DNA from 2 places in the Lysinibacillus sp. NPDC097868 genome. Region 1 is predicted to be linked to the other one. Evidence: predicted binding sites of a transcription regulator. Region 1 holds the regulator's gene; the other holds the start of a gene.
What was found. The regulator Rex, encoded in region 1, represses fermentation and respiration genes when NADH is low (regulators of the CRP and FNR family bind a similar motif). The targets are predictions, from matches to a motif close to TTGTGAAATATTTCACAA.

Region 1 (12,164 bases):
ATCAAAAACATGAAAATGAATTTCTTTATCTTTAAATGACGTTTTTCCAATAACTATTACTAAATAAGCAAAAGATACAATAAACCCTGCCAGAAATAAAATGAATTCATTAAGATAACTTTTAGCAACCTCTTTATTCTTTTCCCATTCTTGCATTTTTTGCTCTAAGTAAGATTCTTTATATGCCACATAAATAGCGTCTGTTTGCGGATTCAACTTCTCAATATCTTGTGTAATGTAATCTAAGTATTTATTTTTTTTCATTTCATTTGGATAAAGCTTTTGTTGATAATTCGCAAATTGCATATAAGCACCAAATGATGCAAATTGCTCTTTCTTATTTAGTTCACTATTAGAGAATACATGTTCACTATCACTCGCGTAATAAACGATTCCGTCAGATGCATCTAATGTGCTGAGTAACCGATAAAACACTCGTACTTGTTCTCTTATGCGTTCTTCTTTTTTACTTTGTATGTCATCTGCATATGATTCTTGATATATCTTTCTATTTTCCACTTCACTCAAATTTCCATTATATTTGGATGAATATTGGAAATCATTATATAATTCTTCTTCGATTTCTCTCATTTCTTCTTTTGTAAGTGCCTTACCGCTTAAAATATATTCTTCACTTTTATATGTTCCGATTAATTGCGCTAAAGTGCTGATAAGGCTATAACTTTCATCGGCGAATGCTATGCTTTCAAAATAATTATCTTGATTGATACTACTAAGATGAACTTCATTTAATTCCATGTTGATAATTACCTTCGCAGTACCAGTTAAACAAGCGATGGCAATTAGAAACACAATAACTTTCGTAATAAATGCATGACTAATATTTTTCAACTTTATACCCAACTCCCCATACAACTTTTAAATACTTCGGCTCTTTCGGGTTAATTTCAATTTTTTCTCGAATTTTCCGAATATGTACCGCCACCGTATTTTCTGGATTAATGGCACTTTCATTCCATACCTTTTCATAAATCTCTTCGATTGTGAATACTCTCCCCGTATTTGCTGTGAGTAGTTTTAAAATTTTATACTGCACTGGCGTTAAATGAACTGCTTGTTTATCAACCGTAATGACTTTCTTTTCATCATCAATCATTAGACCACCCGTTTGAAATACATGACTGCTCACATCAAGACTCCCAAATGCCGTATACCTTCTTAGCTGCGATTTCACTCTAGCCACAAGTTCTAATGGATTAAACGGCTTGGCCATATAATCGTCAGCTCCAATATTCAATCCAAGTATTTTGTCATAATCCTCCGACTTAGCAGAAAGCATAATTAACGGAATCATATTATCTTGCCGAATTTTCATTGTCGCCGTAATGCCATCCATTTTTGGCATCATTATATCCATAATAATTAGGTGAATAACGTGATCTCGAATAAGATCGATTGCCTCTATACCATTGTAAGCTTTGAATACTTGATAGCCTTCATTTTCCAAATAAACGCTAATAGCCCTTACAATTTCTTTATCATCATCACATATCAAAATGTTCACTACATTCACTCCTCCATCTCTTTAGGCTCTTATAATTTCCCCTATAGGATTCGTATTAGAATATAATACTAATTAAATCTTAACAAACTCATGCACCAATTCTTAAGATTTTCTTATTGTTTTCCTATGTACATTAATTATGCCGAATAGACAAATCCGTTTTCATACTTATGGAAATACAAAAAAGAAGCCTCCCACAAGTTCAGTGAACTTATGAGAAGCCTCCGTTAAAATGCTTTTATTCCGTTTCATCTTATACAAAAGATCAAAGGGTTAAGCGGCTTATTACATCATGCCGCCCATTCCACCCATGCCGCCCATATCAGGCATACCTGGTGCTGCTGGTTCTGGAATATCTGCTACAACAGCTTCAGTAGTTAATAATAGAGCTGCTACAGATGCTGCATTTTGTAGTGCTGAGCGTGTTACTTTTGCTGGGTCTACTACGCCCGCTTCCATCATGTTTACCCACTCGCCTGTTGCTGCGTTGAAACCAACACCGATTTCTTCGCGTTTTAGGCGATCTACAATGATTGAACCTTCAAGACCTGCATTGTTTGCGATTTGGCGAACTGGTTCTTCTAATGCACGAAGAACAATTTTCACACCTGTTGCTACATCGCCATCAACTGCATCAGCTGCTTTTTCAACTGCTGCGTATACGTTTAGAAGTGCAGTACCACCACCTGATACGATACCTTCTTCCACTGCTGCACGTGTTGAGTTCAATGCATCTTCAATGCGAAGTTTGCGTTCTTTTAATTCTGTTTCTGTTGCAGCGCCAACTTTAATGACTGCTACACCACCTGCTAATTTTGCTAGGCGTTCTTGTAATTTTTCTTTATCGAATTCTGAAGTTGTATCAGCAAGTTGTGCACGAATTTGGCCGACACGACGCTCGATTGCTTCTGTACCGCCAACACCTTCTACGATTGTTGTATAGTCTTTTGTTACAACAACTTTCGCAGCACGGCCTAATGATGTAATATCAGCAGTTTTAAGATCTAAGCCTAATTCTTCTGTAATTACTTGACCACCTGTTAAGATTGCAATATCTTCAAGCATCGCTTTACGACGATCACCGAAGCCTGGTGCTTTTACTGCTACAGCATTGAATGTTCCACGTAGTTTATTAACTACAAGTGTTGCAAGAGCTTCACCCTCAACATCTTCAGCAATCATTAATAGTGGACGGCCTTGTTGCACCACTTGTTCTAATAACGGTAAAACTTCTTGGATATTCGTAATTTTTTTGTCAGTAATTAAAATGTATGGGTTATCAAGAACCGCTTCCATTTTATCTGTGTCTGTTACCATGTAGTGAGACGCATAACCACGATCGAATTGCATACCTTCTACTACATCTAATTCAGTTGTGAAACCTTTAGATTCCTCAATTGTAATAACACCATCATTACCAACACGTTCCATTGCTTCTGCAATTAGTTGGCCTACTTCGTCGTCAGCTGCTGAGATTGCCGCAACTTGTGCGATTTCCTCTTTATTGCTTACTGGACGAGAAATAGCATGTAATTCTGTAAGAGCTGCTGCTACCGCTTTGTCGATCCCTTTACGGATTCCTACAGGGTTCGCACCAGCCGTTACATTTTTAAGACCTTCACGGATAATCGCTTGTGCAAGAACTGTTGCAGTAGTTGTACCGTCACCAGCGATTTCATTTGTTTTAGAAGCAACCTCTGCTACTAATTTTGCACCCATGTTTTCATATGGATTTTCAAGTTCAATTTCTTTTGCAATTGTTACACCATCATTTGTAATCAACGGTGAACCGAATTTTTTTTCTAAAACGACGTTACGACCTTTAGGACCTAATGTCACTTTTACTGCATTTGCTAATTTATCTACACCTTGAAGCATTAATGCACGAGCTTCTTCTGAGAATTTAATATCTTTTGCCATTTGAATTTACCCTCCTGAAATGGAATATTCGTTAAGCCTAATTAATATAATAACTACTATTCAATAATTGCAAGAATATCACTTTCACGTAAGATTAAGTATTCATTGCCTTCATATTTAACTTCTGTACCTGAGTATTTAGAGAAAATAATGTGGTCGTCAACTTTAACGTCAAGCTCTACACGTTGTCCGTTTTCTAATATACGACCTGTCCCAACTGCTACTACTTTACCCTCTTGTGGCTTTTCTTTTGCAGAGTCTGGTAGTACAATTCCAAATGCAGATTTTTCTTCTACCTCGATTAGTTCGATGACAATACGATCTCCTAGTGGTCTTAACAAGTGAAACAACCTCCTATTAATTAAATATTTCTTAAAAGTTTATTAGCACTCTATATCAACGAGTGCTAATACATTTATTATGATAATCAATCAACTGTTTTTTTGCAAGCCAGAACTACGAAAAATTTTGTTTTCTTTCCATATTCCTCTACAATAGAAAGGTAGCTTATGAATGGAAAGGATTTTGACTGTGAATAATACTTTAAAAAACGTACAGCATAAAAAAACGGCTCTCTATGTTTTAATCATTTACATTGTCATGCAATTATCAGGAAAGTGGTTACTTTTACCGTTTCATAAATTTGTGATGAGTACAACGGGTTTACCTCATGCACAAGCGGCCCCTATTACACAAGGCTGGTATATCGCACTCAGCTTTGCCATTGCATTGATTTTAAGTTTGATTTTAACTACTCGCGATCAATCGTTTTGGGATATCTATCAAGGTAAGAAGGAGACTATTCCACTTACAATTATTTGGGGAGTTTTAGGTTTCTTCCTTGTGTTCTTCGGGCAAATGATTGGTGCAGCTATAGAAATGGCTGTATTTGGAATCGAAGGTGGCTCACAAAACACCGCTGATATTGTGGCGATAGCAAAAGGTGCTCCAATTGCCATTTTAGCAATTGTTGTTTTTGGCCCAATTTTAGAGGAATTTGTCTTCCGCCGTGTTATTTTCGGCTCACTTGTCCAAACGACGAATTTCTGGGTGGCAGCCATAGTCAGTGCCATTTTCTTTGCGCTAATTCATTTTGATTTTTCACACATCCTGTTATATACGATTTGTGGTTTAATCTTTGCTTTCTTATACCATAAAACAAAAAGGATTTGGACATCCATTATTGCACACGTCATGCTGAACGGCTTCGTTACACTTGTACAATTAAACGCAGAACCGCTGCAAAAATTTTTAGAAGAACTGCAAAAAATGCAATAAAAAAAGAGCTAGATGTGGAAAACATCTAGCTCTTTTTATTAGTCATTTAATTCTTCAATTTGTCGTCGTTGTTCAGCTAACAAACGCTCAACTTGCTCGCGTTCTGCTTCTTTACGCTCTTCCTCTAAAAGCAACGCCTCGGCTTGTAAAAACTTACGATAGCCTCTACGTGCAATGATAATACTAATCTCATAAATTAAAAATAGCGGAATCGCTACGATAACGTTAGAAATAAAGTCTGGTGGTGCAAGAAATACCGCAATAACGATTAACACAAAATATGCATACTTTCTGAATTTCACCATCAATTCAGGATTTAATATACCTAAACGCGCTAAAAACAATGTCACAACAGGTAATTGAAAAATGATTCCGAACGGCATGACTAGGCGAAACAAAAATGAGAAATATTCGTTAATACCAATTGTTTGCTGTATATCTAAATTCGCAGATAAACCCATCATAAAGTGCATGACATATGGGAATAAAACATAATAAGAAAATGAAGCTCCTGCTAAAAATAGAAAAAACGAATATGGAATATATTTTAAAGTAGCCTTACGTTCTGTCTCATGTAAACCTGGTGTAATAAATAACCAAATTTGATGAAGAAGCAACGGGGAACTTATAACAAACGCTACAATGACCGTCACTTGCAAGTATACGACAAGGGGATCAGTCACTTTAAACGCGTTTAAAGTTAGTTGCTCTGCTTCTTTACTATATTGAATATGTTTAATAATTGGTTCGGCTAGATAAAAGCCAACTATAAGTGCAATAACAAAGAAAACAGCGCAAATAAAGAGCCGTTTTCTTAGTTCTTCTAAATGCTCTACGACTGTTAATTCTCTTGGATTCATATTAACTTGACATCCTTAACTTACTTAACGTTATCATTTTCTTTATGTTCAATTATTTTCTTTTTTGTATCGTCATCGTCATCAGCTAAACCTTTTGTTGCATTTTTAAATTCACGAAGTGTAGAACCCATTGCTTTACCTAGCTCAGGTAATTTCTTTGGTCCGAATATTAGAATTGCAACCACACCGATAATAACTAGGCTAACTGGTGTAAAAGCACTTAAGTGCACAACCATTGCAGCCACCTCCTCTTATATATATATCATTTTAACTTAAATTTTTTCGTTTGGCGAATTTATTTCAATAGTTTAAACACCATCAATTGTAACAGTTTACAGATTTGTGAATACCTTTATTTATCGCTATTTCGTATTAAATAAATGAGCGCTTGTAATTCTACCGACAAATCTATCGTTAATAATTTCATAGTATCTGGTACGGTAATACGCTCTGGCGTAAAGTTTAAAATGCCTTTTGCATTCATTGCTGCTAATCGATCAGCCATCTTCTGAGCAGAGCGTGAAGATACTGTTAAAATAGCAAGGTCTGCACCATATTCAGCATACTTTTCTTCTAATAAATCGGGATGATAAACGGGAATATTACTTATCATTTTCCCTTCTTTTGGTGCCTTTGAGTCAAATGCAACCACAATATGAGTATTATGATTTTTTTGGAAATTATACTTTAAAAATGCATTCCCTAAGTTCCCCACACCGATTAACGCTACTTTTGTTGTCTCATGCTGATCAAGTGTTTGGCTAAAAAACTTCAATAGATGCTGAACGTCATAGCCATATCCCTTTTTGCCAAGCGCACCGAAATAAGAAAAATCACGACGAATCGTTGCAGAATCGATTTTCATCGCCTCGCTCAATTCCTTCGATGAAATACGTTCCATTCCTTCTTGCGCAAAGTTTTGGATAAATCGATAGTAAAGAGGAAGTCTTTTAGTTGTGGCTTGTGGAATTTTTACTTCTTGTTTCAAACTTTTTCCTCCTTATAAACACATCAAATGCACCTAAGCGTATTTGAATACTCATTTTGAAACATGCTTATATGAATCAACTGCATTTCAGCGTACATGCATCTAGAATCTTTTGAGCATGCTTGAGAGTCTCCTCATAAAAACTATGACATACGCTGGTCCGCTAACTTGATTCAGACGGGTTTCAACCCACACTGAGCTCAATGCATATCATATTCATCACCCACTTATAAAAGTGGAGGATTTCCCTTTAGTTAACGGCGTGTTTTACGCCACTAACTAAAGAGAAATCGTTTCAATCTTACATGACAGCATAGAATAAGTAAAGCACTGACATTGCAAGCAATTCCGTCATCCTTTACACTAAGAAAGAATTGAGGTGTCAAGAATGATTGTATTACAAGTCAATCAACTATATAAATCCTTTATTGCAGATGAAATTTTAAGTGGTGTCAAACTAGAAGTACAACACCGTGATCGTGTAGCATTAGTCGGACGTAACGGAGCTGGTAAATCCACTTTACTAAAAATCATCGCTGGTCAATTGTCATATGATTCTGGCGATATTATTATTCCAAAGGGTGTACAAGTTGGCTATTTAGAACAACATGCGGGTCTAAATTCAACTTTATCAATTTGGGACGAAATGATGACAATTTTCGAACCGCTTCTTGGACAGGAAAAGACATTACGCTCCCTTGAACAGCAAATGGCTGATCCAACGGTTTACGAAAATCCAGAAATGTATGCAAAGGTCATGTCCGAATATGACCAATTACAGCATGATTTTAAAGATGCAGGAGGCTATCAATACGAATCTGATACGCGTTCTGTTCTTCATGGTATGCAATTTTACCCAGAGGATTATGAAAAAGCAATTAGCTCATTGTCAGGAGGACAACGAACTCGTTTAGCTCTTGCAAAGCTTCTATTAAGTAAGCCAGATTTATTAATTCTAGATGAGCCTACAAACCATTTAGATATTGAAACACTATCTTGGTTAGAGACTTATTTAAAAGGCTATGAAGGCGCTATTTTAATCGTTTCACATGACCGTTACTTCTTAGACCAAGTTGTCTCTATCGTCTATGAAGTTTCTCGTCACCGCGTTACGAAATACACTGGAAACTACAGTGCTTATTTAGACGAAAAGGCGAAAAACTATGAGCGCGATGTAAAAATGTTTGAACGCCAGCAAGATGAGAAAGCAAAGCTTGAAGATTTTATTCAAAAAAACATAGCCCGTGCCTCTACGACAAAGATGGCACAAAGCCGACGCAAAATGCTCGAACGTACTGAATGGATGGACTCTCCTGACGGTAACGAAAAATCAGCTAGCTTTGGCTTTACGATAGAAAGACAAAGTGGCAATGATGTGCTCTCAATTGACTCCTTAGCTGTTGGCTACGGTGACAAGCAAATATCTAGTGGCATTACACTACGAACTTTTCGCGAAGATCGCATCGCACTAGTTGGGCCAAATGGTGTTGGTAAATCGACATTATTAAAAACAATTGTCAAAGATTTATCCCCACTTGCAGGGGAAATTCGTTATGGTACCAATGTGCAAATTGGCTACTACGACCAAGAACAGGCAAAGCTATCTAGCAATAAAAGCGTTTTAAAAGAATTATGGGATGAATGGCCATTAATGAATGAAAAAGACATTCGCACTGTACTTGGTCGCTTTCTATTCAGTGGAGAAGATGTAGATAAAGCCGTCAACTCTTTATCTGGTGGTGAGAAGGCTCGCCTGGCATTAGCAAAGTTAATGATGCAAAAGGCGAATTTCTTAATTCTTGATGAGCCTACCAACCACTTAGATTTAGATAGTAAAGAAGTGCTGGAAAATGCCTTAATTGATTATCCCGGAACGCTCCTATTCGTATCACATGACCGATATTTTATTAATCGAATTGCAACGAAAGTTGTTGAGCTATCTGGTGAAGGTTCTTTTGAGTATTTAGGTGATTATGATTATTTTCTTGAGAAAAAACAGGAACTTTTTGAAATTGCTCAAATGAAGGCTGCTTCTCAGCCACAAATACAAGCAACAGCTACTGAAAAGACCTCTACCTCCAAAATAGATAGAGAAGCAAAAAAACGTGAGCGCCAAATTAGACGTTCAATTGAAGAATTAGAGGTTAACATGCAAAAGGCAGCTACAGAAATCGCTCGTTTAGAAGAAGCTCTCTGTGACCCTGAAATTTTCACTGACCATGAGAAAATTTCACAACTACAAGGTGAGTTAGCTATTATAAAAGAGCAGCATGAAGTCATTGAAATGGAATGGCTCGAGCTAAATGAGGAACTAGAAAATATTATTTTATAAAATCTCGAAAAGTCATATGCTATGTCATATGGCTTTTTTCTTTACTGGCCTTTATTTTTCATATATATTGGTCAAGTGCTATTTTTCGACAAAAAATGCCCACAACTTTATACACACTATAAAACTAGTAATACCAACATATCAACAGAGTTTTCCACACTGTCCACAATTTCAAATTATTTAATCCACATGGTTCTGTGTAAAATGGGCTACTATATATAGAATAATCACAACTTATACACAAGTTATCCACAATTTGTGCATAAGTACGAATGTTCGCAGTTTTTTTATGCACTTTTTTTTCCCTTCCTGTGGATAATTTTCTGAAAAATTTGTCAATTAATTATTTTTCTAATATACGTATATATTTTCTAGCATTATTCATGATTTTATATGCCATAATATTTTTATAAAAATAAACAAAGAGACGACTCAGATCAAACTCTGAGCCATCTCATTCAAGTGCTTATTCAACCCATGATTTCAATTCCATACCTGGGCGACCATTCATCATCATATTTCCTCGAATACCTGCTTCAAACATTGGGGTTGCAGCAGCCCCTATCATTGCTGCATTATCTGTACATAATTTCAATGGTGGTACAAAAAACGGAATACCCTCTTTAGAAAATACCGCCTCAAGGGATGTACGCAAACCTTTATTAGCAGCTACTCCGCCTGCTGCGATTACTTGCTTAACTTTATATTCGCGCGCTGCACGCAATGTTTTTGCAGTTAGTACTTCAACTACACTTTCCTGAAAGCCTTTTGCAACTGCTGTTGGAGAAATCTCTTCACCACGTTGATCCATATTGTGCTTATAATTAATAACTGCTGATTTTAAACCGCTAAAGCTAAAATCATAGGATTGTTCCTCAAGCCATACACGTGGAAAAGCAACGGCTTCTTGGCCTTCATGTGCTAATTGATCTATACGAGGACCTCCTGGATATGGTAAGCCTAACACGCGTGCAACTTTGTCATAGGCTTCCCCTGCCGCATCATCCCGCGTTTCTCCAATTACTTCAAATGATCCATGTTCTTTCATATAAACAAGTTCCGTATGTCCCCCTGATACTACAAGGGCTAATAGTGGAAACTCCATTGGTTGGACAAGTGCATTGGCATAAATATGACCTGCAATATGATGTACGCCCAAAATCGGTACATTGTTAGCAAATGCAAACGCTTTTGCTGCGTTAATGCCAATTAACAATGCCCCGACCAGACCAGGACCTTCTGTAACAGCTACTGCATCTAAATCAGATGGCTGCATATTTGCTTGTCTTAATGCCTCTTCAATAACAACCGTAATTTGCTCTACATGGTGACGTGATGCAATCTCGGGTACAACGCCACCAAAACGCTTATGACTCTCAATTTGCGAAGCAACTACATTTGAAACAATTTCAGAACCATTACGAATAACAGCCGCTGCCGTTTCATCACAGCTGGACTCAATTGCTAAAATAACTCGATTTTCCATTATAAATTCACCCACATGACTAGGGCATCCTCCCCGTTATCTGTATAGTAACCTTTACGTATGCCACCATCTTGGAAGGCAAGCTTGCGATAAAGATTTTGTGCCACCGTATTCGTTTCACGTACCTCTAGACTCATAACGTCCATTCCGTGCTCTCGTGCAATACGCATCGCTTCCCGCATTAAGCCTTCTCCAATTCCTCGACCACGAGCTGCCTCTGTAACAGCCACATTTGTAATTTGAGCCGCATCTATGACCATCCACATTCCACAAAAACCTATTATGCTATTGTTCTCATCTACTGCTAAAACATAGTGTGCATATTGATTTTCATTCATCTCATAGTAAAAAGAATCCAATGTCCATGGCGTTGGGAATGTAGCAAGTTCAATCGCATAAACCGCTGGTACATCCTCTGATACCATTTTACGATACATTATATTACTACTCATGTGCTTTCTCCTTTTGCTCTTTTAACCAGTTTGCTTCAGCCTCAGCAATACGTTTATATTGCGGAGTAAAATGATGGACTTCCTCCACACTCGGTAATTTCGCTGTGCTTGCTAAACTAATGGCTGCACTCGCACGTGGCAAGTCCTCATGAAGAGGTGCACGATACGCATTATGTCCAAGGACTTCAACAATTTTATCCCAAAATAGATCGACATCTACTCCTATAAATAATATAGGAGCATCTAAAGCCTTCAAACGGGCTAACAGTCCTTCAATATGATCATGATAATCCTCTATAACTACATCAAGCTTTGACCCTTTATAAACAGCTGTGTATACATTGCCACGACGTGCATCAAATATAGGGCATATTAGTCCTTCAAAAAGAGCTGCATTTGTTGCTAATACTTTTAAGCTTGAAACACCGACTAATGGCTTCTGTAATGTCCATGCCAATGTTTTAGCAAGCGTTACACCAATTCGTACACCTGTATATGACCCTGGCCCCTCTGATACAGCAATTGCATCTAACTCATTTGGCTTTACACCAACATTAGCTAGTATCGTTTCAATTGCTGGCATTGCTCCTGCAGAATGCGTTAATTTTATATTTTGTACAACCTCTGCCAACACTTTTCCATTCTTAACAACTGCAACAGAAAGTGGCGCATTCGCTGTTTCAATTCCCAACCAAATCATCTCATTAGCTCCTCACATATTGCCTCATATCGCTTGCCATAAGGCATTAACACAAATCGTCGTTCGTATTCACTAACACGGTAAATTTCAATTCCTAAACGCTCTTTAGGTAAATCCGGTTCAATTAAATGTGCCCACTCGATAACGGATACCGCATCACCATAAAATAGCTCGTCCCACCCAAGATCCTCATCACTTTCAGCCAAACGATATACATCCAAATGATTAAAGGGTAAACGGCCCTCATATTGTTTCACAATAGTAAATGTAGGGCTATTAACCGTTCTAGTTACGCCTAGCCCTTTTGCTAAAGCTTTTGTAAATGTCGTCTTCCCAGCACCTAAGTCGCCCTCTAATGTAATTGTATCTTGTGCCACAAGTAAATTTGCTAGCTTCATGGCAAAATGCTCTGTATCTTCTAGTGATTTCATTATTTTTTCAAATTTCATCTCTATGTCCTCTCCTAGCTCATTACTTCTAGTTTACCGAAACACACGCAAATGTTCAAAGTATCGGGTTAATTTCAAAAAAATAAACACGTCTCTATGTCGAAGACGTGTTTACTCCCTTGTTGAATATCCCTTCACAGCAATAACCTCTTTTCCTACTAATTTATCATCTTT
Region 2 (12,164 bases), on a different contig from region 1:
TTTGATGGTATCCGTTACGGTTTCCGCGCAGAAAACGTTAATAACCTAATGGACCTTTACAAAGAAACACGTGCACAAGGCTTTGGTGATGAAGTAAAACGTCGTATCATGCTAGGAACTTATTCACTTAGCGCTGGTACTTACGACGCTTATTACAAAAAAGCACAGCAAGCACGTACACTTATTAAAGCAGACTACGACAAAGTATTCGAAGACTTTGATGTAATCATTGGACCTACGGCACCAACGCCAGCATTTAAAATTGGTGAAAATGTTGATGACCCAATGACGATGTATGCGAACGATATTTTAACAATTCCTATGAACTTAGCGGGCGTGCCAGCAATTTCTATTCCATGTGGCTTTGAAAACGGTCTACCACTAGGCTTGCAAATCATTGGTAAATACTTCGATGAAGCAACAATTTACCGTGTAGCGCATGCGTTCGAGCAAGCTACTGCGTTCCATAAAGAAGTTCCTCAAATTTGGGAGGGAAAATAACATGAACTTTGAAACAGTCATTGGTTTAGAAGTACACGTTGAGTTAAAAACAAACTCAAAAATCTTCTCGCCAGCGCCAGCTCACTTCGGTGCTGAACCAAATACAAATACAACAGTAATCGACCTAGGTTATCCTGGTGTCCTTCCTGTCTTAAATAAAAATGTTGTAGATTTCGCGATGCGAGCAGCACTTGCACTAAACATGGAAATCGAGCAAGAAACAAAATTTGACCGTAAAAACTATTTCTATCCGGATAATCCGAAAGCATATCAAATTTCACAATTCGATAAGCCAATTGGTAAAAACGGTTGGATTGATATTGAAGTAGATGGTTACACAAAACGTATCGGTATTACTCGTCTTCATATGGAAGAAGATGCTGGTAAACTATCTCATGCTGGTGACCATTCATTAGTGGACTTTAACCGTCAAGGTACACCGCTTGTAGAAATCGTTTCTGAGCCAGATCTTCGCACAGCAAATGAAGCGTATGCTTACCTTGAAAAATTAAAATCAATTATCCAATATACAGATGTTTCAGACTGTAAAATGGAAGAAGGTTCACTGCGCTGTGATGCTAACATTTCGATTCGCCCATATGGCCAAGAAGAATTCGGTACAAAAACAGAGCTTAAAAACCTTAACTCATTTAACTACGTTCGTCGTGGTATTGAGCACGAAGAGTTACGTCAAGCGGACGTATTACTGTCAGGTGGCGTGATTGATCAAGAAACGCGTCGCTTTGATGAAAAAACTGGTAAAACTATTTTAATGCGTGTTAAAGAAGGAACAGATGATTATCGTTACTTCCCAGAGCCAGACTTAGTGCGTCTGTCAATCGACGATGAGTGGTTAGAACGCGTGAAATCAGAGATTCCTGAACTTCCTGATGCTCGTAAAAAACGTTATGTTGAAGAATTAGGATTAACTCCTTATGACGCTGGCGTTCTTGTTATTTCTAAAGAAATTTCTGATTTCTTTGAAGCGATGATAGCTGAAGGTGCAGATGCAAAACTTTCTGCAAACTGGTTGATGGGTGATGTTTCTGCATATTTAAATGCTGAACAGAAAGATCTTAAAGATACTGCGTTAACTCCAGAAAACCTAGCAGGCATGGTGAAATTGATTACGGACGGTACAATTTCTTCTAAAATCGGTAAAAAAGTATTTACTGAGTTAGTTGAAAACGGCGGTTCAGCTAATGACATCGTGAAGGCAAAAGGATTAGTTCAAATTTCGGATGAGGGTGCATTATTAGCAATCGTAACAGAAGTATTAGATAACAATGCACAATCGATCGAAGACTTCAAAAACGGTAAGGATCGTGCAATTGGCTTCTTAGTTGGACAAATTATGAAAGCTACAAAAGGCCAAGCGAACCCACCAATGGTCAACAAATTATTACAACAAGAAATTGCAAAACGCTAATTTTTTGTTATTACAATGAGTCAAGAGAGTGAATTCACTTTCTTGGCTTTTTAAATGCAAAGATTGTACATACTAACAAATCGTAACACTAAATAGTTGTCTAAAAAGAGTATTCATAGCAAAATATAGAATAGAACAAACACTTCATTTAAAAAGGGGATAAGTATATGAAAACTGAACAACAATATTTTGAAGAAGCCATTTCAATTCAACAATATATGGATAACATGACAACGCTTAAAGAAGATAGCTTCCGTATTTATGATGGCTTTGAAGTGCCAATGAACGATGGTTTTGTAGCTTTATTAAAAGACAAGCAACCTAAAATACTAACAATTACTGAAGATTGGTGCGGAGATGCGATGCTAAATAATCCAATTATTCGCCGTGTTGCAGAGGCAGCTGGATTAGATATGCGCACTGTTTTACGCGATGCAGACACAGATTTAATCGACCGTTACTTAACAAACGGTGGCCGTGCAATTCCAATGTATATTTTACTTAACGAATCAGGCCAAGTTATAGGTAAATGGGGACCACGTGCGCCTGAGTTACAGGATATTGTTGTGAAGAAAAGAACTACATTACCGGACAAAGAAGATCCAACTTTTGAGGAAGCACAAAAAGCACTTTACACTGAAATACGTGAAGATAATATTACGAATAAAGCAAATTGGGAATATGTATACGAAGATTTCAAAAAACATGTAACAGCAGCATTGCAATAAAGGAGCAATTTGCTTAGGCAATGGTATAACGTACAATATGCGCTCATACTGGCGTATTGGAAGCATATGGTGAATTTGAGTTGCAAGGCGTAGAACTGCCTATTTAATCACCAGTGCAACATTTCAATGGTTTATTCGTTGAAAGTATTAGAATCTTATGAAGCAGGAAGGTATGTTATGAAACGAGCAAGAATCATTTATAATCCTACATCTGGTCGGGAAGCGTTTAAAAAGCATTTACCAGAAGTATTGGAGAAACTAGAGGTGGCGGGCTATGAGACATCCTGTCACGCAACAACTTGTGAAGGCGATGCTATAGAAGCAGCAAAAAACGCAGTAGAACGTGGATTTGATATTATCATAGCAGTTGGTGGAGATGGGACGTTAAATGAGGTTGTTTCTGGTGTAGGCCAATTTGATAAACGTCCAAAGATTGGCTTAATCCCAATGGGAACAACGAATGATTTTGCACGTGCCGTCCATATTCCACGAAATATTGATGAAGCCGTTGATATTATTATTAAAGGCGATACCTTACCAGTTGATGTTGGATTGTTAAATGGAGAACGCTATTTCATCAATATCGCTGCTGGGGGACGTATTACTGAGCTAACATACGAAGTGCCGAGCAAAATGAAAACAATGCTAGGACAGTTAGCTTACTATTTAAAAGCGGTTGAAATGATTCCATCTATTAAGGCATCACATATGCGTATTGAATATGATGGTGAAGTATTTGATGGAGATGCGATGATGTTCTTATGTGGCTTAACGAATTCTGTTGGAGGCTTTGAAAAGCTTGCGCCAGATGCGAGCATAAACGACGGTTACTTTACATTATTAGTATTGAAAAAAGTGAGCCTTCCCGAATTTATTCAACTTGCGGCAATGGCGTTGCGAGGCGAACATTTAAAGGATGATCGTGTTATTTATAAAAAGGCAAGTGTTGTGAAAGTTACGACGGAAAACGAAGTGCATTTAAATCTAGATGGCGAATATGGTGGAGATGCACCTGCAACTTTTGAAAACTTGAAGCGCCATATTGAAATTTTTGTACCAATCGAAGATATTCGTGAGGAAGATCGAATTTAAATTACTCTTATGGAACAATTGCAGAAAAGTGTAAATAAGTTTTGTAAATTTACACTTATTTGTTTATAATCCCCTCATTAAATGGGGTTGTGAACGAATTAAGAAAAATGTTTGGCGAATATGCGTATATTAAATGAACAAAATTTGAAACCTTTATAATAGGCCGAAGTTTCGGTCCATTATAAAGGTTTTTTGCGTTGAAATAGTGGAAAATATGGGTATGGATAAGGAAAGGAAGTGGTGCAATTTGTATAAGTCACAGGAAAGAAAGCTTATTTGGTTAAGCTTTGGTGTTGCAATTATCATGCTACTTTCCATACTGGGAAGAATATTTGGTAGTTAGGAGGGTATTGAGATGATTAATGAATCAGCAGTCTTTTGGAGTCGTGCATTAACGGAGCTTACGTTATCGTTCCACATCATTTATGCAACGATTGGAGTCGGCGTGCCGTTAATGATTATGATTGCGCAATGGACTGGATATAAAAAGAATGATGAGCATTATATTTTAATGGCACGACGTTGGGCACGAGGTTTCGTTATTACCGTTGCTGTAGGGGTCGTTACAGGTACAGCTATCGGATTACAATTATCGTTACTATGGCCGAATTTTATGCAACTTGCAGGGCAAACTATAGCATTACCACTCTTTATGGAAACCTTTGCATTCTTCTTTGAAGCCATTTTCTTAGGTATCTACTTATACACTTGGGATCGTTTCGATAGTCAGAAAAAACATATGCTCCTTCTAATTCCTGTTGCTTTAGGTGCATCAATGTCCGCTGTTTTTATAACAATCGTGAATGCCTTTATGAACGCACCACAAGGCTTTGACATAGTGGACGGTCAGCTCGTTAATATTCAACCATTTTTAGCAATGTTTAACCCAGCTATGCCAACTAAAGTAGCGCACGTGCTTGTAACAGCCTACATGACATCAGCATTTGTGTTGGCAGCAATTGCAGGCTATCGTATGCTTAGAGGCTCTGATCATATTTACCATAAAAAATCATTATTTTTACTAATGAAGATTGGTCTGGTTACATCGATTTCAGCTGCAATAATAGGCGACTTCTCAGGCAAATACTTAGCGGAATACCAACCAGAAAAATTAGCTGCGGCAGAATGGCATTTTGAAACAACAGATAAAGCGTCACTTATTTTATTCGGTGTATTAGATGGCGAGGAAGTAAAGTATGCCATTAAAGTACCTTACGCTTTAAGTATACTGGCCGCTAATAATCCAAATGCAGAAGTAATAGGTTTAGATCAATTTGCGGAGGAAGACCGACCACCGCTTTATATTCACTATCTGTTTAACATCATGGTCTTTATCGGCATGTTTATGGCATTAGTATCTCTAGTTTATGTAGTAGGGAAACTACGTCGTTGGCGATTTATTCATTCACGGTTATATAAATGGATTATTGTTGCCGGTGCGCCACTGTCCATAATTGCGATTGAAGCAGGTTGGTGGCTTGCAGAGGTTGGTCGTCAACCGTGGATATTATACGGTATTATGCGAACACCAGAGGGCGCAACAACGAGTGATCATGTAGATTTAATGATGCTGTTATTCTCAGGTGTTTATGCCGTACTTGGAATCGGTAGTACTGTTGTATTAATTCGGATGTTTAAAAAGAATCCGATTGAGCGTGAAATTGAAGATCGGAATATAGAAAAAGGCGGTGACATCATATGACATTAGAGGTATTAGGAATTTCAGTATTGTGGATTTTCCTTTTTGGTTATGTGATGGTCGCATCCATTGATTTTGGCGCAGGTTTTTTCAATGCTTACAGTCTACTTATTGGGAAAAACCATATCATAACGAATATTATTAAACGATATTTATCGCCTGTATGGGAAGTAACGAATGTCTTTTTAGTGTTTTTCTTTGTAGGGATTGTAGGATTTTTCCCTCAAACAGCATTTTACTATGGAACAATTTTGCTTGTACCGGTAAGTATTTCATTAGTGTTGCTTGCGATTCGTGGCTCGTACTATGCATTTGAATCGTATGGTGCACGTGGACATATTGGTTATTCTCTGACATATGGCTTAACAGGTTTACTTATTCCAGCCTCATTATCTGTAGTATTTGCTATTGCAGGTGGCGGCTATGTGGATATGGTGGAAGGGCAACCAGTATTAAATTATTGGACACTATATACGAGTACATTTGCTTGGAGTATTGTCGTATTAAGCATAGCAGCTGTCCTTTATATATCCGCAGTATTTTTAACATGGTATGCACATAAAGCAACAGATGTAGAGGCAACAAACTTAATGCGAAAATATGCATTAATTTGGGCAGCACCATTAATGATTAGTGCACTTGGGATTATGTATGAAATGAAATCCATTAACCCTGAAAGCTATCAGCATATGGTCAACTTATGGTGGATGTTTGCTATTTCCGCAGTATTATTTATTATTACTGTTATATTGTTATGGATGCGGAAAAATTATGGGCTTGCTGTAGGACTATTAATCGCTCAGTTCGCGGTTGCGTTTTTTGCTTATGGTATCGCCCAATATCCATATTTACTGTATCCATATTTGACGATTTATGATAGCTTTACAAACACACAAATGGCCATTGCATTAGTTATCGTATTTGTTTTAGGATTATGCCTGCTTCTACCTTCACTATATTTATTGCTGAAATTATTCTTATTCAACAAAAATTATGTGACAGGGAAAGAAGACCATCATGCATAGGAGGTTATAGCGATGGAAAAGTTTTTAATGTTTTATGCACCATTTATTGTCGTCATTATCGGGATTATTGTTATGTTCTGGTGGGCACCAAAAGATGATTATGTCACGAAAAACAATGAAAAGAGTCGCGAATAGCGGCTCTTTTTTAGCACTGTCTGGGCTAAGGTTAACTATCAAATGAAGATACGCTAAGGAAAACGGGGAGCTCGTTCACATTGCGAGTTGTGCTCGCTCCAGGTCATTATTTTTTAGCACAGCTAGAATAGCGTGATAAATTCATGCCTTGTTCTTTTTTCCTCCGCTATCACATGCTACAATAAGAAGATTGAAATGGAGGATGTACGAATGTCAGCACCCGTAAAAAAGAATGACCAACTCACAGTTTATATAGAAGATTTAACACATGATGGCAATGGCGTCGCAAAAGTCGATGGCTATCCATTATTTATTCAAGGTGTATTACCGAATGAAACAGCAGAAATTCATGTTTTAAAAACGCTAAAAAATTATGGCTTTGCAAAAGTGATAGAAATAATTAAACCTTCACCTGATCGAGTAGATGCACCTTGCGATTATTTTAAGCAATGCGGTGGCTGTCAGTTACAGCACTTATCGTACGAGGGGCAGTTAAAGTGGAAGGAAAATATGGTGCGTAATGTTATGCAACGCTTAGGCAAAATTGACGCACCAGTTTTACCAGTAAAGGGGATGGAGGAGCCTTGGCAATATCGCAATAAAGCTCAAATTCCATTTTCTACAAATGACGCGGGACAAGTCATTGCTGGTTTCTACAAAACAAAATCGCATACAATTGTCGATATGGACCGCTGTTTAATTCAAACAGGTGAAGCGGACGCAATTCTTTCGGGACTAAAAAAAGAATTAACGACAATCGGTATTCAACCTTATAATGAAGCTTCACATGAAGGGATGCTGCGTCACGTCGTTATCCGTACGGCACGTGCAACAGGTGAGGTTATGGTCGTACTCGTTACGAAAAAGAAAAAATTCCCGCAAAAAGAATCGGCCGTAGCAAGCATATTAAAGCTATTGCCAAACGTTACATCGATAATGCAAAACATCAATAGCGATAAAACAAACGTTATTTTTGGTGATGAAACGATCAACCTTTGGGGCAATGATGTAATCATTGATTCTATCGGTGATGTGCGTTTTGAAATTTCGGCACGCTCGTTCTACCAAGTAAATCCTCAGCAAACGGAAGTGCTATACAAGCAAGCGCTAGACTATGCTGATTTACAAGGTCATGAACGTGTCATTGATGCCTATTGTGGCATTGGTACAATTTCTTTATTCCTCGCTCAAAAAGCGAAGGCTGTTATGGGCGTCGAAATTGTACCACAAGCAATTGAGGATGCAAAACGCAATGCAGAGCTTAATGGCTTTACAAATACGTACTTCGAGGCAGGCCCTGCAGAGGAAGTGATTCCACGCTGGTATAAGGAAGGCAAGGAAGCAGATGTCCTTGTTGTAGACCCACCACGTAAAGGATGCGATGAAGCACTTTTACAAACAATTTTAGAGCAACGTCCAAAACGAGTTGTTTATGTATCATGTAACCCAGCTACACTTGCACGTGACCTTCGCATTCTGGAAGATGGCGGATACAAAACACAGGAAATCCAACCAGTCGATATGTTCCCACACTCCACACATTGTGAAGCGGTTGCGTGGTTGGAGTTATCGTAATATACGGGGGTACACATTTAATTCCTAAACAATTCTGATAATTTATAAGTTTTACTATATAGTTTGAAAAGTAAAAAATTTTTATACAGACCCTGATTTTCTTGCAAATAACTTTTGCTAAATTGGGGTCTTTTTATATGGAATTTAATTGAAGAATATCATTGATTTATTTCATGAAGATATCCTATGCTTATCAACGGAAATCCGTTGTTTTTTATAGGGGCTTTCCAGAGGTTTCGAGACTTTTTATAACGTTCTTATTTGAAAGTTATTTCATGAGGATTTAGAGAATAATTTTTAATTTTACATCATAATAAAACTTGGTGTCAATAATAAAATTGTGATTTTTATAAAAAAATGTTATAATAGTCTTATAGTTGTTTTTTTTAAATCGTATTTCGAATTCCACTGACCTTTTTTGCAGATAGAATTTGGATACGTTTTTTTTATATCCTTTATTAAGACAAAAGGAAAAAATTAAAACAGTTATTTGAGCTTTTAAAATAATAGGTTGTTGAATTAACTAATTAATTTACTATCTAATAGTAACCGCGTTTTTATTCCAAAAGGAGGATTAGAATAATGAATCTAATCAATAAAAAAGTTACACATAAGCGTTTTGGCATGGGTAGTATAGTTAAACATAATGAGTCTATTATTGAAATACATTTTGCATCGGAAAATAAAATGTTTGTTTTCCCTGATGTATTTGGAAAGTACCTAAAACTACATGATAAAAGTGATGCTCATTTAATTGAAAAAATAATACAAAAAAAGGAAATAGAACGAATGGAAGAAGAAAGGAAGAAGGAAGAAGAAAAAAAACTACAACGAAAAAACCAGAAACTTCGCTTAGAACACGAAAAACTTATGAAACATCATAAACTCCATCCTGAATCACAAATGGTTTTTAGATGTGACATTGAAGAACAAAATAGTTCTGTTTCAGAGTGGAAGGTTTTTTCAGGTGCAATAAAAAGTGGTAATAACAAAGGGAAGCCAAACAAACCTATTCGCATGCACCAAAATAGCGCTGTCCTGTTAACAGCATTAGATGCCGGCATGCCTGAAAAAGACAGACGTATCTTAGGTGTCTATATGGTGAATGAAGATTTTATCGGTAAGCTGTGTGAAGATGGAAATATTCCTGCCCATTCAAAATACAGACTCCAACTTACAGAACAGGAATCGAATCAACTACTTTTGTGGAAATATTATACAGATAAAAAATCCCCTGACAAAATGACATGGAATACAGGCAAATACCGTTATTTTGATAATTTATGGATGGCTCAAATTTTACTTGATATAGTTTCGTTGAAGAGTGAACCAACAGAAAAAGAGCTAGCACAACGATTTTTTAAACATTTTTGTAAAATGAATCAGATAACAGATCAAGATTTACCAAAGCCTAATGGTGCATTAATGCGTATTTAGACTTTAGCCCAAAGATAAGAATGACAGGACACTGACATATTCTCCTATCTAACACTAATGCCGAACAGTGCCTGGCTCTGTCTGCTAATAAACGAGTGGAGTTAATATAATTATTTATCAAGAACGAATTCTTATTAATGGGATTCGTTCTTTTTGTATTAAAAAATAACTAAAGATATTTTTTGTTGAATTTATTGAGCTAACGAAGTGGGGCTTTAATAGAATAAGCAAAAACCAAATATGATGAAGAAAATAGGCTCGATTCCACTGATTTTGAGTTGAGCCTATAAAACTATACCCAACAACACCCATGTGTTGCCGCATACACTCCGCACATTGTGAAGCAGTTGGCGTGGCTTAAATTAGCTGACCAACGCCTAACAACTTAATTTTAAAAAAGGCAACTAACCTTGCGTTAGTTGCCTTTTTATATGGAGTTTATCTTCGTGAGTACAAGTAATCCGCTCGATTAAGTATTTGCGGAGTCAGTTAGGTTGAGTGGAGTAATTTCCATATATAAGTATAAGTGGCTGAAAGTATTAATAAAACAATCGCCGCGTATCTTGAATAGTTTTTTTTCGTGAGGTCAACTATTGAAATTTATTTTATGAGTTAAAAGCATTACTAGAACGGGCTTATTTGAGTTTTTACCAAAATTTTCTTGTATGAAAATATAAATAATTTTGCTAAGATATCTTTTGAAATAATTTACCTTTAATACGGTCCAGAGAGGCTGAAAAGGGCTATATGATACTTTAAGCTATTATGTTAGTAATATCTTTGTTTATTCATGCCCTTTTGTCTGTCTGACGGAAGGGCATTTATTTTGCATTTTAGCTGTGATTACACAACTAACGTACCTCTTTTAAAGGAAGTCCAGTGAGGCTTAAAAGGAGAATGGAAACGTTATATTTATATAGATACATCCATTCATTCGTAAATAAAAGAGATTTATTTCATCTAGAACATACTGGAGGAGAGTAGAATGGATTATCGAAAAAAAACCGTGGTCGCATCGGTAGCTGGTTTAACATTAGAAGGCATGGACATCATGTTTATCTCATTTGCGATGACAATGATTATTGCAGAATTTAACATTGATTTAGCAACTGGAGGACTTATTTCTTCTATAACGAATGTAGGGATGCTATTAGGAGGAATTGTTTTCGGAGTTTTAGCAGATAAGTATGGAAGGGTAAAAGTCTTTACCTATACCGTCATCTTGTTTGCAATTGGTACGGCTTTAACAGGATTAGCCACTAGCATTGAACAAGTGTACCTATTTAGATTTATCGCAGGAATAGGTGCCGGAGGAGAATATGGTATTGGTATGGCGCTTGTTGCAGAAGCTTGGCCGAAAAATAAACAAGGGCGTGCGTCTTCATATGTCAGTGTAGGTGCTCAATATGGTGTTATTTTAGCAGCATTACTAAGTGCCATCATTCTTCCTACTTTAGGATGGAGAGCATTATTCTTTGTTGGTGTAATACCTGTTATTTTTGCCTTTATCGTAAGGAAAAATTTAGATGAATCACCTGAGTGGCTCGCTGCTCAGAAAAATAAAAAGGCAAGTAAGAAAGATGAAAAGGGTAAGCTGGTACAATTGTTTGAAACGCCTCGAACAGCGATTACAACAATCTCTTTAATCATAATGGCAACTGTTCAAATTGCCGGTTATAACGGATTAATGATTTGGTTACCATCGATGTTGCAACAGTCCCAAGGTTTATCTGTTTCAAGCTCTGCCATCTGGACAATTAGTACAGCGGTTGGCATGATTATTGGTATGTTAACTTTTGGACTATTCCTAGATCGATTTGGCGCAAAGCGTGCCTTTGGCGTCTTCCTTATTGCCTCAGCATGTGCTGTGTTTGTATACTCTTATGCTACGGGAAGTGTTGGTGTCCTAATAGGTGGTGCAATTGTCGGATTCTTCTCAAATGGTATGTTTGCCGGATATGGAGCGTTGATTGGTGGTCTATATCCCGTGCAAATTCGAAGTACGGCAACAAATACAATTTTTAACTTTGGTCGAGCTATAGGCGGTTTTTCACCAATCCTTGTCGGCTATATTCTACAAAGTTATGATATGAAAGTTGCGATGCTCTATTTAGCAGGTTTATATTGTATTTCCTTTATTGTCATGTTAATGCTTAAAAAAGATAATATAGGGAATGTAAGCGAAACTATATAAACAACGTAAGTTTATTTATCCACCAATTGAAATGCATTTGCGTTTTAATTGGTGGTTTTTTTAAAATCAGAGATTACTCCATTCCTGAGGACGCAATCTGTTCTCACGAGCTAAGTCCGATGCTTTATAAAAAAGGAATTGCTTCGAAGTTTCTCATGTCATGCTGAAAGAAGAAGTACCAACTTTATAAATTATATTGTGAATCGGATTATTAGAATATGGATAGTCAAGATTTTATACAATTTATGGTTCATCATTATATTTATTGCAAATAATTATTGTATAAAAGTATTTATTATGTTATTTTTTTGAAGATTTGCGCTACAAATCTTATGAAATATAGTAAATT

Region 2: a site for Rex is predicted at 3,838-3,855, ahead of ACIQXJ_RS21760 (cytochrome ubiquinol oxidase subunit I). Genes of this name have one in related genera too.

What each region holds. Positions count from the first base shown of each region.
Region 1 is NZ_JBIWBS010000009.1:755-12,918, reverse strand. It holds gene ACIQXJ_RS23260 (HAMP domain-containing sensor histidine kinase) at 1-852, opposite strand, end outside; gene ACIQXJ_RS23255 (response regulator transcription factor) at 839-1,525, opposite strand; gene groL (chaperonin GroEL) at 1,811-3,445, opposite strand; gene groES (co-chaperone GroES) at 3,502-3,786, opposite strand; gene ACIQXJ_RS23240 (CPBP family intramembrane glutamic endopeptidase) at 3,959-4,723, shown strand; gene tatC (twin-arginine translocase subunit TatC) at 4,762-5,583, opposite strand; gene ACIQXJ_RS23230 (twin-arginine translocase TatA/TatE family subunit) at 5,604-5,819, opposite strand; gene ACIQXJ_RS23225 (redox-sensing transcriptional repressor Rex) at 5,936-6,571, opposite strand; gene ACIQXJ_RS23220 (ABC-F family ATP-binding cassette domain-containing protein) at 6,960-8,903, shown strand; gene tsaD (tRNA (adenosine(37)-N6)-threonylcarbamoyltransferase complex transferase subunit TsaD) at 9,370-10,389, opposite strand; gene rimI (ribosomal protein S18-alanine N-acetyltransferase) at 10,389-10,841, opposite strand; gene tsaB (tRNA (adenosine(37)-N6)-threonylcarbamoyltransferase complex dimerization subunit type 1 TsaB) at 10,834-11,541, opposite strand; gene tsaE (tRNA (adenosine(37)-N6)-threonylcarbamoyltransferase complex ATPase subunit type 1 TsaE) at 11,538-11,990, opposite strand; gene ACIQXJ_RS23195 (hypothetical protein) at 12,102-12,164, opposite strand, start outside.
Region 2 is NZ_JBIWBS010000006.1:26,266-38,429, forward strand. It holds gene gatA (Asp-tRNA(Asn)/Glu-tRNA(Gln) amidotransferase subunit GatA) at 1-501, shown strand, start outside; gene gatB (Asp-tRNA(Asn)/Glu-tRNA(Gln) amidotransferase subunit GatB) at 503-1,930, shown strand; gene ACIQXJ_RS21750 (thioredoxin family protein) at 2,098-2,658, shown strand; gene ACIQXJ_RS21755 (diacylglycerol kinase) at 2,836-3,750, shown strand; gene ACIQXJ_RS21760 (cytochrome ubiquinol oxidase subunit I) at 4,106-5,452, shown strand; gene ACIQXJ_RS21765 (cytochrome d ubiquinol oxidase subunit II) at 5,449-6,474, shown strand; gene cydS (cytochrome bd oxidase small subunit CydS family protein) at 6,487-6,609, shown strand; gene rlmD (23S rRNA (uracil(1939)-C(5))-methyltransferase RlmD) at 6,820-8,184, shown strand; gene ACIQXJ_RS21780 (malate synthase) at 8,767-9,621, shown strand; gene ACIQXJ_RS21785 (MFS transporter) at 10,607-11,815, shown strand.